Regions from separate parts of the Phyllobacterium sp. CL33Tsu genome, predicted to be linked through region 2. Evidence: riboswitches for the same ligand, from Rfam matches in the RefSeq annotation. Region 2 holds a riboswitch; the other holds the start of a gene.
The links. A riboswitch is a leader RNA that binds a small molecule or an ion and turns the genes downstream of it on or off. The one in region 2 is predicted to bind glycine.

Region 1 (3,206 bases), on a different contig from region 2:
CTCACGATGATGCCGGTAGGCGATGCCGACCGCCTCTGCCACGGCCGTCGCCTCGTCAAGCAAGGACGCCGACGCGACCGGTAAGCCGGTCAATTCGGTCACGAGGGTCTGGAAATGGAATAGAAGCTCCAGCCTGCCCTGACTTATTTCTGATTGGTACGGCGTATAGGCCGTGTACCAGGCAGGGTTTTCGAAAAGGTTGCGCTGGATAACCGCTGGCACATGCGTCCCGTGATAGCCTTGCCCGATGAAGCTCTTGTGGGTCTTGTTCTGCGCCATCTTAGCCGAAAGTTCAGCGAGCGCTTCGGCCTCATTCACTGCTTCGGGAATGTCGAGGGGACGCTCGAGCCGAATGGACTTCGGTACCGCCTGGGAGATGAGCGTTTCGAGGGAGGGAATGCCAACTGCCGCCAGCATGGCACGCGAGCCCTGAAGGCTTGGCCCGATGTGGCGGTCGGTGAACGGAAAGATGCCCTTGTTCTGCATGATAATCAGCCGATAATTGCTTTGTAGCCGGCTTCGTCGAGAAGGCCGGTCAATTGGTTGGTATCCGCAAGCTTCATTTTCCACAGCCAGCCATCGCCGGCCGCCGAAGAATTGACCAGGGCTGGGTCGCTGGCTGCCGCCTCATTGACCTCTGTCACTTCGCCGTCGACCGGCGCGTAGACGTCCGAAGCGGCCTTGACCGACTCGACGACGACGGCAGCATCGCCCTTTGCAAGCGTTTGCCCGACTTCCGGCAATTGCACGAAAACGAGATCGCCCAACTGGTCCTGCGCATGGTCGGTAATGCCGACTGTCGCAATCCCGTCTTCAACGCGCAGCCATTCATGATCTTCAGTGAAATAAGTGACAGCCATTTCAATTATCCTTTGTGGTAACGATGGGTAACGAAGGGAAGCGGGTGGACATGCAGCGCGATGCGGCTGCCGCGTATCTCAGCAAATACCTGTGAGTCAGTCGTTGCGAGTGCCTTCTCGACATAGCCGATGGCAACCGGGTGGCCCGCCGACGGACCATATCCACCCGAGGTAACGATGCCGACAGGGTTGCCGCCGGCATCGACAAGTGTCGCGCCGGATCTGACAGGTTGGCGCCCCTCGGGCTTCAGGCCGACGCGCTTGCGCCCTGACCCGGCGGCGAGCTTGGCCTGTAGCGCTTCAGATCCGATAAAGCCGCCCTGACCCCGGACTTGCTTCGATATGGCCCAGGTAAGCCCCGCATCGACCGGATCGATTTCCGGCGTAATGTCCTGGCCATGCAGGCATAGGCCGGCCTCGAGCCGCAGGCTGTCGCGCGCGGCGAGCCCAATCCATGTCACGCGGTCGTCCGCGAGAAGCTTGGCGACGAGTGCGCGGGCGTCCGCTTCCGGAAGGCCGATCTCAAAACCATCTTCGCCCGTATAACCCGAGCGGCTCATGAACCAGCCAGGCTGAGGCTCGTACCCGTGCATGAACTCAAGATCGGTGCCAGCAATGCTTGCCTTCTGCAAAACATCTGCGGCCTGCGGGCCCTGAATTGCCAGAAACACGCGGTCAAGGGCATTGATGCTGGCTTTGAAATCCTTGGCGAGGTCGCGCAGATGCGCCTCATCCACGGCGGCATTGCCGGCATTGGCGGCAACCACGAAGCGTTCGTCGCCGAGCCGCGTGACGATCAGGTCGTCGATAATCCCAGCCTGTTCATTGAGAAAGAAAGTATATTTTGACTGACCGGTCGCGAGCGAGCCCGCGTAGAGCGGACAGGCACGGGACAGGAGCGCCGCGGCACCCTTCCCGGCGATCTCGAAAAGCTGCATATGCGAGATATCGAACAAGCCCGCCTTTTCGCGCGTATGCAGATGTTCCTTCATTACGCCGAGCGGATAGGTGATCGGCATCGACCAGCCGGCAAAGCCGCCGAAGCGCGCATTTGCCGCTTCGTGCAGGTCGCCAAGTGGCAGCGATTTCAGTTCGTCGGTTTCAGGATTGACTTCAGCGCCCATTTTTACTCCAGAGACATGCAAAGACCTCCGCCACAGCGACGGAATGATGCTTTACCCCTCTGTCGGAAGCCTGAGAGACTCGCTCGCGGCGCCTTGGCACCGGCTGAACTTACACCTTCGGCGCGGGGTTTCCCCCGACTTTCCAGAGTTGCCTTATCGGCTTGCGGTTCCTGGTACCTGAGAGATTTCGGGCGATTTCCCCTTCGGTGGACCGGCGCATTCGCACACTGGCCACTCTCCCGCAAGCTGACAGGGCCTTGCCTTCTTGCAAATCACAAGGCCCTCGACGTTCCGAACATATCGCACCGCACATGGCCTGTCATCGCCCTAAAAGCAGATTTGACGCTTTACGGACAGAATTTGTCTATATGAGAACATTCAGCTTGGCCATGGCTTGACCAAGCTAGCCTCCCCGACTCTTTTACCGCTCAGGAAATAAAGGCCAGGATTCGAAGAAGGCCGCCGCTGAAGTGGCTTTGATTGTCGATGCATACATGGCCCCTTCCTAGGTACGAGCGTACGAGCAGAATGCCGAGGCCAACAGAGTGCTGCGCCAGCTGAGGGCGCACTGGCGATCAATCAAAACATGCCCTTGCAACGCTGGGTAGGCGCCTTGCAACTGCGGCCCGTGCGGAAAATATCGAGGTTCTAGGCCCGCTGCGCCACGAGTTTTGACTGCTTACCGCGCGGGCGCACAAGGGCCATGACGCCGAGGCTTTGGCCCTTTCCCCGAACCGCATGAGTACCGAGATTGTTGCTGCGAATACCGTCGGGCAGCGTCAGCCGCGCGGCAAGATCGCTTGAGATCAGCACCGGCGTGTTCAAACTGCGGCAAAGCTGTTCGAGCCGTGCCGTCGTGTTTACCGTATCGCCGAAATAGGTGATCTTGTGATGGTCCACCCCGATCTCGGCAGTAACCACCGGCCCACCATGCAAGGCGGCGCGCAGACGCGGCACGCGGCCGAATTCACTCAGCCACTTTTCCGAGTTTGCCTCGATTACATCGATGATGTCGAAGATACATGCGACGCAGTCGGCATTGCGCAGGCCCCGCTGCATCGGCCAGGTAATGATCGCAGCATCGCCAACATAGTCGTCGATGGTCCCGTTGTGCCGCCGGACGGGTCCTGCAAACGCGGCAAAGAGCGCGCCGAGGAACTGCTGCGCCCGCAGATCGCCGAACTCTTCGGCAAAGGTCGTCGAACCGACCAGATCGACGAAG
Region 2 (3,206 bases):
GGCACGCGGCGCGAGAGCCGGTCGATGTCGCTCATGGTGAAATCCACCTCGGCCTCATGCGCCGCAGCAAGCAGGTGCAGAACCGTGTTGGTGGAACCGCCCATGGCGATATCGAGCGTCATCGCATTTTCGAAAGCGGCAAACGAGGCAACCGCGCGCGGCAAGACGGTTTCGTCATCCTGTTCGTAGTAGCGACGAGCGAGATCGACGACGAGATGGCCGGCCTCGACGAAGAGGCGGCGGCGGTCCGCATGGGTGGCGAGCGTCGAACCATTGCCAGGCAGCGACAGGCCTAGTGCCTCGGTGAGGCAGTTCATCGAATTGGCGGTGAACATGCCGGAGCACGAACCGCAGGTCGGGCACGCCGAGCGCTCGATGACCTGGACTTCCTCGTCGGAAATGCGGTCGTCGGCCGCCGCTACCATGGCATCGACGAGATCGAGCTTCTTTTCCTTGTCGCCCCAAACGACCTTGCCGGCTTCCATCGGGCCGCCGGAAACAAAGACGACGGGGATGTTGAGGCGCAGCGCAGCCATCAGCATGCCGGGGGTGATCTTGTCGCAATTGGAGATGCATACCATCGCATCGGCGCAATGGGCGTTGACCATATATTCGACGCTGTCGGCGATGATCTCGCGCGAAGGCAGCGAATAGAGCATGCCGTCATGGCCCATGGCGATGCCGTCATCGACAGCGATCGTATTGAATTCCTTGGCGACGCCGCCCGCACTTTCGATCTCGCGCGCAACGAGCTGGCCGAGATCCTTGAGATGGACGTGGCCGGGAACGAACTGTGTAAAGGAATTGACCACTGCAATAATCGGCTTGCCGAAATCCTCGTCCTTCATTCCGGTCGCGCGCCAGAGCCCGCGGGCACCAGCCATGTTGCGGCCATGTGTGGTTGTGCGTGAACGATAGGGAGGCATTTGGGATCATCCTGATGGTCGTGGTCGAAAAAGCATCTCTACAGACAAACAGAGCCGATGGCAAAATGGCATTTGTTTCCTGCGGGGCGTGCAAATTGTTGCATTTATTTCATAGTGGACTTCATCTCTGCCCGAAACGGGACGTAATGTCTCGGGGCTCGCGTTCAAAACGCCGTGAAAGTCATCGTCGTCAAGGAACGGGCAATTCCCGGAATTCCGAGCACGTTGTCGTTGATGAACTTGCCGACGTCCTTGTCCTCGGCGATGTAGATCTTTGCTAGGAGGTCATAATCGCCGCTTGTCGAATAAAGCTCCGATACGATTTCACGCTCGTAGAGGGCAGCTGCGACCTCATAGGTCTTGCCGGGGAAGCACTGCAGCTGCAGGAAGACGGGTTTCATTTATCTGCTCCGGTGGTCTGAACTGGTGCAATCAACATAATGGGTCCGGGCTTCGTTAGCCAGTTGTTCTCGTCTCGCGGTTGCGATATAAGCAGCCCGTTCGCACAGGCTATCTGGGAGAGACCGGTAAAACCGGCGCCGATGGAGCAACCGCCCCGGAAACTCTCAGGCAAAAGGACCAGACTAGCGTCGGACATCTGGAGAGTGGCGTGGCTTCGAAGGCTTCGCCCACCGAAGGAGAAAGCCCTGACCGGCGCAAGCCGGTAACGCAGCCGAGACAAGGGATGGCAAACATCCGGCAGGTGCGTAAGGGCCAAACTCTCAGGTCCCGTGACAGATGGGGTTTCGTGCCGCTCGCGGCGAAACTGGAACCATTTGTGCTGAAGGACTAACTGCCATGACCTCGATCGCCATTATCGGCGCTGGTATCACCGGCGTCACCACCGCCTATGCGCTTGCCCGCCAGGGGCACACCGTCACCGTTTTTGATCGCAACCGCTACGCGGCGATGGAGACGTCGTTTGCCAATGGCGGCCAGCTTTCGGCGTCGAATGCCGAAGTCTGGAACAGTTGGGGCACCGTGCTCAAGGGCATGAAGTGGATGCTGCGCAAGGATGCGCCGCTGCTCATGAATCCAAAGCCATCGTGGCACAAATATTCGTGGATGGCGGAGTTCGTCATGAACATTCCGCACTATGAGAAGAACACGATAGCGACAACCAGACTCGCCATCGAGGCGCGCAAGCGCATGTTCGAAATCGCTGCCGAAGAGAACATCGATTTCGACCTCGAGAAGCGCGGCATCCTGCATATCTATCGTTCGAAGTATGGCTACGACCATGCCGTCAAGGTCAACAAGCTGCTTGAAGCAGGGGGCCTAGACCGCCGCTCGGTCACGAACGAAGAAATTCACCACATCGAACCAGCGCTCGACGGCACGTTCCATGGCGGCTTTTTCACGCCCTCAGATTCGACGGGCGACATCCACAAGTTCACCCGGGGCCTTGCCGAAGCATCGACGCGCCGTGGCGTTCGCTTCGTAGGCGACGCCAATGTGCAGACGCTGAGGCATGAGAAGGATGGCATCGTTGTTGCCTGGAACAGCGCCTCACAGGCGCTTTCGCCGGTCGAGAGCGAGCGCTTCGATGCGATCGTCATCTGTGCCGGCATTGCCAGCCGCAAATTTGCTGCGCAGCTTGGCGACAGGGTCAACATCTATCCGGTCAAGGGATACTCGATCACCATCAACCTCGGTGACGAGGCAAGCCGTACGGCAGCGCCGTGGGTGAGTTTGCTTGATGACGATGCCAAAATCGTCACCAGCCGGCTCGGCGCGGGACGGCTGCGTGTCGCCGGCACCGCCGAGTACAATGGCGAAAACCGTGACATCCGTCACGACCGCGTCAAGCCGCTGGTCGGTTGGAGCCGCGATCTCTTCCCGGGCATGGATACATCGAATGTGGTGCCGTGGGCTGGCCTTCGCCCGATGATGCCGAACATGCTGCCGCGCGTCGGCAGCGGCAAGCGGCCAGGTGTCTTCTACAATACGGGACATGGCCATCTTGGCTGGACGCTCTCGGCTGCAACTGCGGAGATCGTTGCCGGTCATATCAGCGCGGCGATGCCGGCGGAAAAAACCGGGCAATCGGAGTGGCTGGCCGCCGCGGAATAATTGAACTGCAGAAGCGCCGGCCTGACCGGCGCTTCGTCGTTTCAAGCCGGTCTGTTGCATTGTTCTAACAAAAAGTGATCCGCACCCGGCAGAGTTCTGTGGCGATATGGCCACAAGAAAACCCCTAGGCGCCCAGAGCGTGGTCTTAGCGGGTTGGCCCACCCTGACCGGCATGTTATCAATTTCTTAAGCTCGGGAGAGGATTTT

Region 1: linked by a shared signal. The riboswitch ahead of gcvT (glycine cleavage system aminomethyltransferase GcvT) and the one ahead of BM074_RS06225 (D-amino acid dehydrogenase) in region 2 are both predicted to bind glycine.

What each region holds. Positions count from the first base shown of each region.
Region 1 covers NZ_FORJ01000007.1:1,881-5,086, reverse strand. The annotation lists gene gcvP (aminomethyl-transferring glycine dehydrogenase) at 1-486, opposite strand, end outside; gene gcvH (glycine cleavage system protein GcvH) at 492-860, opposite strand; gene gcvT (glycine cleavage system aminomethyltransferase GcvT) at 866-1,984, opposite strand; glycine riboswitch at 2,139-2,236, opposite strand; gene BM074_RS19740 (adenylate/guanylate cyclase domain-containing protein) at 2,633-3,206, opposite strand, start outside.
Region 2 covers NZ_FORJ01000001.1:1,282,952-1,286,157, reverse strand. The annotation lists gene ilvD (dihydroxy-acid dehydratase) at 1-926, opposite strand, end outside; gene BM074_RS06230 (Lrp/AsnC ligand binding domain-containing protein) at 1,091-1,327, opposite strand; glycine riboswitch at 1,432-1,518, shown strand; gene BM074_RS06225 (D-amino acid dehydrogenase) at 1,725-2,999, shown strand.